3 regions of the Cytobacillus sp. FSL R5-0569 genome follow, and region 3 is predicted to be linked to each of the others. Evidence: riboswitches for the same ligand, from Rfam matches in the RefSeq annotation. Region 3 holds a riboswitch; each other region holds the start of a gene.

Region 1 (2,274 bases), 730 kb from region 3:
GGCGAGGGTTTGCGGTCGTTGCAGATGAAGTAAGGAAGTTAGCTGAGCAAAGTGCTGAAATCACGGTGGCGATCTCTGAAGTGACGAATACTCTTTTCACTCAGTCTCTTGAAGCACGTAAAAGCTCTCTTGAAGGGGAAGGTGCTGTAAAGCAGGGACAAGCACTTCTAACAGAGATATCTGCCTTTTTCAACGAGATACAAACATCATTACAAGAAAACAACTTAGAGTTAGTGAGAGGTGTCAATGAAGTTTCCGCTGCCACAGAAAAATTTGAACAAATTCAAGAGCAGATTGAAAATATGGCAAATATATCAGAGGAGAACGCCGCAGCTACAGAGGAAATCGTTGCTATCATAGAAGATGAACATGAGATGGTGTCAAACGTAAATCATTCGGTAGCGGATATTAATCGTTTGAGCATACAGTTAAAAGAGTTAGCTTCAAGCCAACAAGCTTAACATTGGTAATTATGCTCTAATCAAAAGGTTGTGCGAAAAAAGGACCAATTTTCCATAGAGTTTATATTGACAGACGCTATTAAACTATTGTAGCCTAATAGATATCAAATTGAATAAACCTCACTTTTTCTGGTGGGGTAGAGGCGCGGTATTTAACAGTCTTTAGTAGAGTGATAAGGCATGATGAGACTAAAGAGAAGGAAATATCGCCGAAATGTGCTATACCCGTTTGTATAGCATGTTGGGTCTGCAGTGAATAATTGCAGGACTGTCTTAATAAATTTACCCGATTTATTAAGGTGCACTATCTCTAAAATGGGAAAAGTAGAGGATTTAGGCGGAAGAATAACAAGGACCTGAGTTCATCTCAGGTCTTTTTTTGTTATTCTTTTTCTTAATTCGGAATAGTTTAATTAGTAGAAAAATATATTAGGGGGAATAGAGATGAAAAAGAGATTTGCTTTACTAGCTATGGCTTTAGTACTGAGTATGTTTCTAGCTGCTTGTGGTTCAAATGATGAGGCTGAAGGAAGCACAGGTTCAGGTGGAGAAGATAAAGACGTTTTTCGCGTAGGACTAGAGGCGGGTTATGCGCCATTTAACTGGACGCAAATGGATGATAGCAATGGCGCAGTAGCAATTGAAGGTAATTCAGAGTTTGCAGGCGGTTACGATGTTGAGATTGCGAAGAAGATAGCAGAAGGTTTAGGAAAAGAGTTAGTAATTGTGAAAACAAAATGGGATGGATTAGTACCATCATTAAGTTCAGATAAAATTGACGCTATTATTGCTGGTATGTCACCAACAGCAGAACGAAAAGAAACGATTGATTTTTCCGATAACTATTACGAATCTGATTTAGTCATGGTAGTGAAAAAAGGTGGCGATTACGAAAATGCCACATCCATTCAAGACTTCAGTGGGGCAAAGGTTACTGCCCAATTAAATACATTTCATTATTCAGTAATTGATCAAATTGACGGCGTACAACAGCAAACAGCTATGGAGAGCTTCCCTGCTATGCGTGTTGCATTAGAGTCTGGAATTATTGACGGCTATGTTTCTGAACGTCCGGAAGGTGTAAGTGCTTCAGCTGCTAATGATAACTTTGCGATGGTTGAATTTACTGAAGGATTTGAGACAAGTGAAGAAGATACTGCCATTGCAGTAGGGGTGAAAAAAGGTAGCGAATTAACAGATAAAATCAATGAAATCCTTGCAGATATTTCTGAAGAAGAGCAAAAAGAATTAATGGATGCTGCTATTGAGAATCAGCCAGCGGCAGAATAACTAAATGAGCCGGCTGCATGAGATGTAGCCGGTTTTATATCGAGAAGAAGGTTAGGAGAGACATGAGAAATAAACAACTAGGGTAGCGCATCCTCTCCGTCGTATTAAACCTTTGAAGCGCAAATCCTTAGCAGATTGATTGGTAATGGCCAATCATGATGAGAGAAAAGGAGATCATTGTTATGAGTATAGAATGGATTATTCGCATCGTTGTCGAATATTGGCCAATGTTTTTACGAGGCGCCGGTGTGACATTAGTCATTGCCTTAATTGGTACCGTTTTCGGTGCCCTAATTGGTTTGTTGTCAGGCATTCTTCGAACAATACCAATACCTGAGAATGGTCCTAAACGGTTGTTATTAAAAATAGTGAATTTCTTGTTATCTGCTTATATTGAATTCTTTAGAGGCACACCAATGATTGTACAGGCAATGGTTATTTTTTACGGGGCAGCAATGGCCTTTGGCTATCAAATGGATCCGCTCATTGCTGGTATCGTTATTGTTTCCATTAACACGGGTGC
Region 2 (2,274 bases), 410 kb from region 3:
GCCAAGATTGAAAAGATGGATGAAAGGCTTATTAAAGGGTCTTTAATCCCTAGTACAGATACCCTTGTAATATCATCTTCAAAAGCAACCCCTCTAACAACTAAGTTCTCTTCCATTTCCGCAACCTCCTCTATAATTGTACCTTCTTCTCGTTCCATACTAGAACGTACTTCAAGCTTTACATTGTAATTTTTTGCAAACTCAACTGCTCTTGGATGTAGAACGCCTGCACCAAGATTAGCTAATTCAAGCATTTCATCGTATGAGATAGATGGAAGCTTTCTTGCATTTTTTATATAGCGTGGATCAGTTGTGAATACACCTGTTACATCGGTGTATATATCACATTTGTCCGCTTTTAATACTGCTGCAAGAGCTACGGCTGTTGTATCAGAGCCACCCCGACCTAATGTCGTTATTTGGCCAGTCTCACTTAAACCTTGAAAACCCGCTACGATAACAATTCTCCCTTTCTTTAACTCTTGTGAAACAGGTTTTGTGTCAATATCAGTGATTCTTGCGTCACCATGTACTGATTCCGTTTTAATCCCTGCTTGCCAGCCCGTATAGGAAGTTGCCTCATAACCTTTTGAATTTAGTGCAATTGTTAATAAAGAGATCGTAACTTGCTCACCTGTAGATAACAACATATCCATTTCTCTCTTACTCGGAGCGGGTGATAATTCTTTTGCCATACCAACTAATTGATCAGTCGTTTTGCCCATAGCCGACACAACAACAACGATATCATTACCATTATTTTTTTCTTCAATGACACGGTTGGCTACATTTTGAATATGATCAACCGAGCCTACGGAGGTTCCACCAAATTTTTGTACAATTAAGCCCACTTTTCTCCCCTACTTTCAAGTCATTCGTTTTTATTCCCTGCCGCCTGTATGTACAACCAACACATTTCTACCCATATTCGGCATAAAAAAAAGCAATGAGATGAAACCCATCCCATTGCTGTGTAGTCAAACGTATGAACAATCTACGTACACACAGTGAGATAGCCCTCCAAGACAGATAGTCTTGACAATCCTGCATTTATTCAATGCAGAACCAGCGAAGAAAATATTGAGTCTTTCTTCACTTCGGCGAATATTCCCTTTCAAAGTCCTTCAAACGAAGCTCAATCTTCTAAGGAACTTTTACTAATGAAACTCGCACCTCTACCTTCACTTTCAAGTTAAAAAGTGATTTGATATAAAGTTAAAAACACTATACCATATTTGTTTTTTTCAGACAATGTCTATTCATGTAACTTTTCATAAAGTTCTTGTGCAACTTTTAATGGTAAGCCAGATTCCCTAAGGTCTTCTACACTAGCTGATTTCATTTTTTTTACAGAACCAAAATCTTTTAATAACTGCTTTTTTCTTTTTTCCCCAATACCATCAATTTCATCAAGAAGTGACTGAAATGCACTCTTTCCACGAACTTGTCTATGAAATGTAATCGCAAATCGATGCACTTCATCTTGAATACGTTGTAATAAATAAAATTCCTGGCTATTTCGAGCGAGGGGAATGATCATTAATGGATTTCCATAAAGAAGTTGAGATGTTTTATGCTTATCATCTTTGACTAATCCTGCTAGTGGAATATCTAAACCGAGTTCATTCTCAAGCACATCTCGAACGACTTCAACATGTCCTTTTCCACCATCAATGATAATTAAATCAGGTAGGGGTAGCCCTTCTTTTAAAACCCGGCTATATCTCCGTCTCGTCACTTCCCTCATAGATTCATAATCATCTGGTCCTTTAACTGACTTAATCTTATATTTCCGATACTCCCTTTTTGCAGGCTTACCATCGATAAAGACAATCATTGCTGAGACAGCATCGGTACCCTGGATATTGGAGTTATCAAAAGCTTCAATGCGATAGGGTGTGTAAATTCCTAGCTCCTCACCTAAGCTTTCTATTGCATTCACCGTTCTTTTCTCATCACGTTCAATAAGCGAGAATTTTTCTTTTAAAGCAATCTTTGCATTTTTATAGGCAAGTTTCACTAGTTCTTTTTTTCTCCCTCTTTGAGGAATAAATATTTTTACATCCAAAAGCTGCTCAGCCATCGTCAAATCAACAGAGTCTGGCAAGTAAATTTCCTTTGGTTTAAAATGATTAGCTTGTTCATAAAAACGGCCGAGATAGGTGAGCATCTCTTCTTCAGGCTCATTATAGATTGGAAACATAGATACATCTCTTTCAATAAGTTTCCCTTGCCTAATAAAAAATACTTGTACACACATCCAACCCTTATCAA
Region 3 (2,274 bases):
GCAGCGGATAATGCGAAGGAAATTCTAGAAATATTAGGAATTGAATATGAGGGATTAGCTCCAAAACAACTCGGTTTATTTTAACTAATGAGTACACCGAATCTCTACCTATAACATAAATTGTTAAAGGGAAGGGGGGACGGTCATGGTTGAATTAAAGCCTGTTATTTTGGATGGTCATACGTTTATGACTGTATCCGTGGAGCTGCCAAAAACTAATTTGTTAGTCGTATCAAATGATAAAGGATATATCATGTGTGGTGCATTAGACGTTGCGTTATTAAATGAAAAATTAAAAGATCGCCATGTCATTGCTGGTAGAGCAGTAGGGGTAAAAACGATTCAACAGCTAATAGATGCACCACTTGAATCAGTCACTTTTGCTGCAGAGGAATTAGGCATTAAAAAAGGGATGATCGGTAGAGAAGCGCTATTAAGAATGGTATAGGTTATAGTATCCTACTATATCTTAAAAATAATAAATTTATGAATATTTTAGGTTTTGATAGAGTTTTGCATAAATAATTATATTTTGATATAATGTATAACAATTGAATAATGCCTTATCAATCCGATGGGGTAGAGGCGCAAATCATCATTAGTAATCAATGTGAGGATGACAACAGTGAACTTTGATAAAAGGGAGATTTGCCGAAGCAAATAGGTACGTCAATATTTATTTGTTGGGGTTGCTCTTAATAGGAGTAACACTGTCATTATGGAGGTATATTAACCATAATGGGGAGCTACAGTCGTGATGGAGAATAACGTTACTTCTTGAAGGGTAATGATAGAATCTCTATCGTTACTCTTTTTTTATTATCAATTAAGGATCAAAGAAAAGTGGAGGATACCTTTCTCTGATCGTTAATTGATATGAGACGCATTCGTTCATGTCTATAGCTCCTATACTAATAGGAGGTCTTTTTATGACAGGTACATTTATTTCTGTGCTGCCACCTTTGGTAGCGATGCTTTTGGTTATACTAACAAAAAGGGTGATTCTCTCCCTTGGTTTAGGGGCGTTAACAGCAGCTATCATAATTGGAGGATATCAACCGCTAGATACGCTACAAATATTTTTCTCGTCGTTTATAGCACTTTTTATAACAGATGAAGGGTTAAATACTTGGAATATATTCATTCTATTATTCTTACTTATTCTTGGTAGCATTACTGCATTTATTTCACTATCGGGTGGTAGTCGTGCCTTTGGTGAATGGGCAATGAAGCGTGTGAAAACGAGAGTGGGTGCACAGTTATTAACCGTAGTTTTAGGTATGATTTTGTTTATAGATGATTATTTTAATGCGCTAACAGTTGGACAGGTATCTCGACCTGTTACCGATCGACAAAAAGTATCACGTGTAAAGCTTGCTTATTTAATTGATTCAACATCCGCACCTTTATGTGTTATTTCGCCTATATCAAGTTGGGGAGCATCAATTATCGCCTTAATTGGCTCGATTTTAGTGTCTCATAAAATAACTGATTATAGTGCTTTCTCTGCTTTCATGCAAATCATTCCGTTAAATTTTTATGTGTGGGCGGCAATCATAATGGTGTTTATCATTGTTGTTGGGCAAATTGACTTTGGTCCGATGAAGAAACATGAGAAACAAGCTATTGAACAAGGAATTCTATTTGATAAGAAGAAACAGTTGAAAGACGAAGTTCAAGAAGAATTACCTATTAGTACGAAAGGGACTGTTGGTCATCTTGTTTGGCCAATCATTGTTTTATTTATTGGAACAGTGAGTATGATGGCTTGGACAGGCATTAATGGTGCAGAGGGGAATGTGTCGTTAGTATCCTTATTAGAAAACACAGATGTGGCCTTATCATTAATTGTCGGAGGATTATTGAGTTTAGCTGTTGCTTACGTACAATTTGCTCAAGTATTAAAGAAAGATGATAAACTAACGAGTAATTTTTATTTGAAAGCTACATGGGTTGGGATGAAATCTATGTTTGGATCAGTATTGATCTTAATTTTTGCCTGGTTACTCGGAGATTTGATTAGTCAACTAGGTACAGGGGAGTACTTGGCTAGCGTTATTAATCAATCGAATCTGAGTCATGATTTTATCCCTGTTATCCTATTTATTATTGCGGCACTTATGGCATTTAGTACAGGTACATCTTGGGGATCATTTGGCATTCTTCTTCCAATAGCTGGTGATATTGCTGTAGCTACAGATATATCCTTGCTGATTCCTGCAATGGCAGCTGTACTTGGAGGTGCAGTATTCGGAGATCATGCTTCACCGATTT

What was found. Region 3 has a riboswitch for lysine ahead of MKX78_RS19410 (Na+/H+ antiporter NhaC family protein). Riboswitches for the same ligand answer to the same signal wherever they lie in the genome.
Region 1: linked by a shared signal. The riboswitch ahead of MKX78_RS23140 (transporter substrate-binding domain-containing protein) and the one ahead of MKX78_RS19410 (Na+/H+ antiporter NhaC family protein) in region 3 are both predicted to bind lysine.
Region 2: linked by a shared signal. The riboswitch ahead of MKX78_RS17355 (aspartate kinase) and the one ahead of MKX78_RS19410 (Na+/H+ antiporter NhaC family protein) in region 3 are both predicted to bind lysine.

The regions. Positions count from the first base shown of each region.
Region 1 is NZ_JBBOWW010000001.1:4,568,274-4,570,547, reverse strand. It holds gene MKX78_RS23145 (methyl-accepting chemotaxis protein) at 1-461, shown strand, start outside; lysine riboswitch at 592-776, shown strand; gene MKX78_RS23140 (transporter substrate-binding domain-containing protein) at 906-1,751, shown strand; gene MKX78_RS23135 (amino acid ABC transporter permease) at 1,934-2,274, shown strand, end outside.
Region 2 is NZ_JBBOWW010000001.1:3,426,880-3,429,153, forward strand. It holds gene MKX78_RS17355 (aspartate kinase) at 1-851, opposite strand, end outside; lysine riboswitch at 1,006-1,186, opposite strand; gene uvrC (excinuclease ABC subunit UvrC) at 1,256-2,274, opposite strand, start outside.
Region 3 is NZ_JBBOWW010000001.1:3,833,423-3,835,696, reverse strand. It holds gene MKX78_RS19420 (DUF72 domain-containing protein) at 1-84, shown strand, start outside; gene MKX78_RS19415 (YunC family protein) at 146-448, shown strand; lysine riboswitch at 573-757, shown strand; gene MKX78_RS19410 (Na+/H+ antiporter NhaC family protein) at 930-2,274, shown strand, end outside.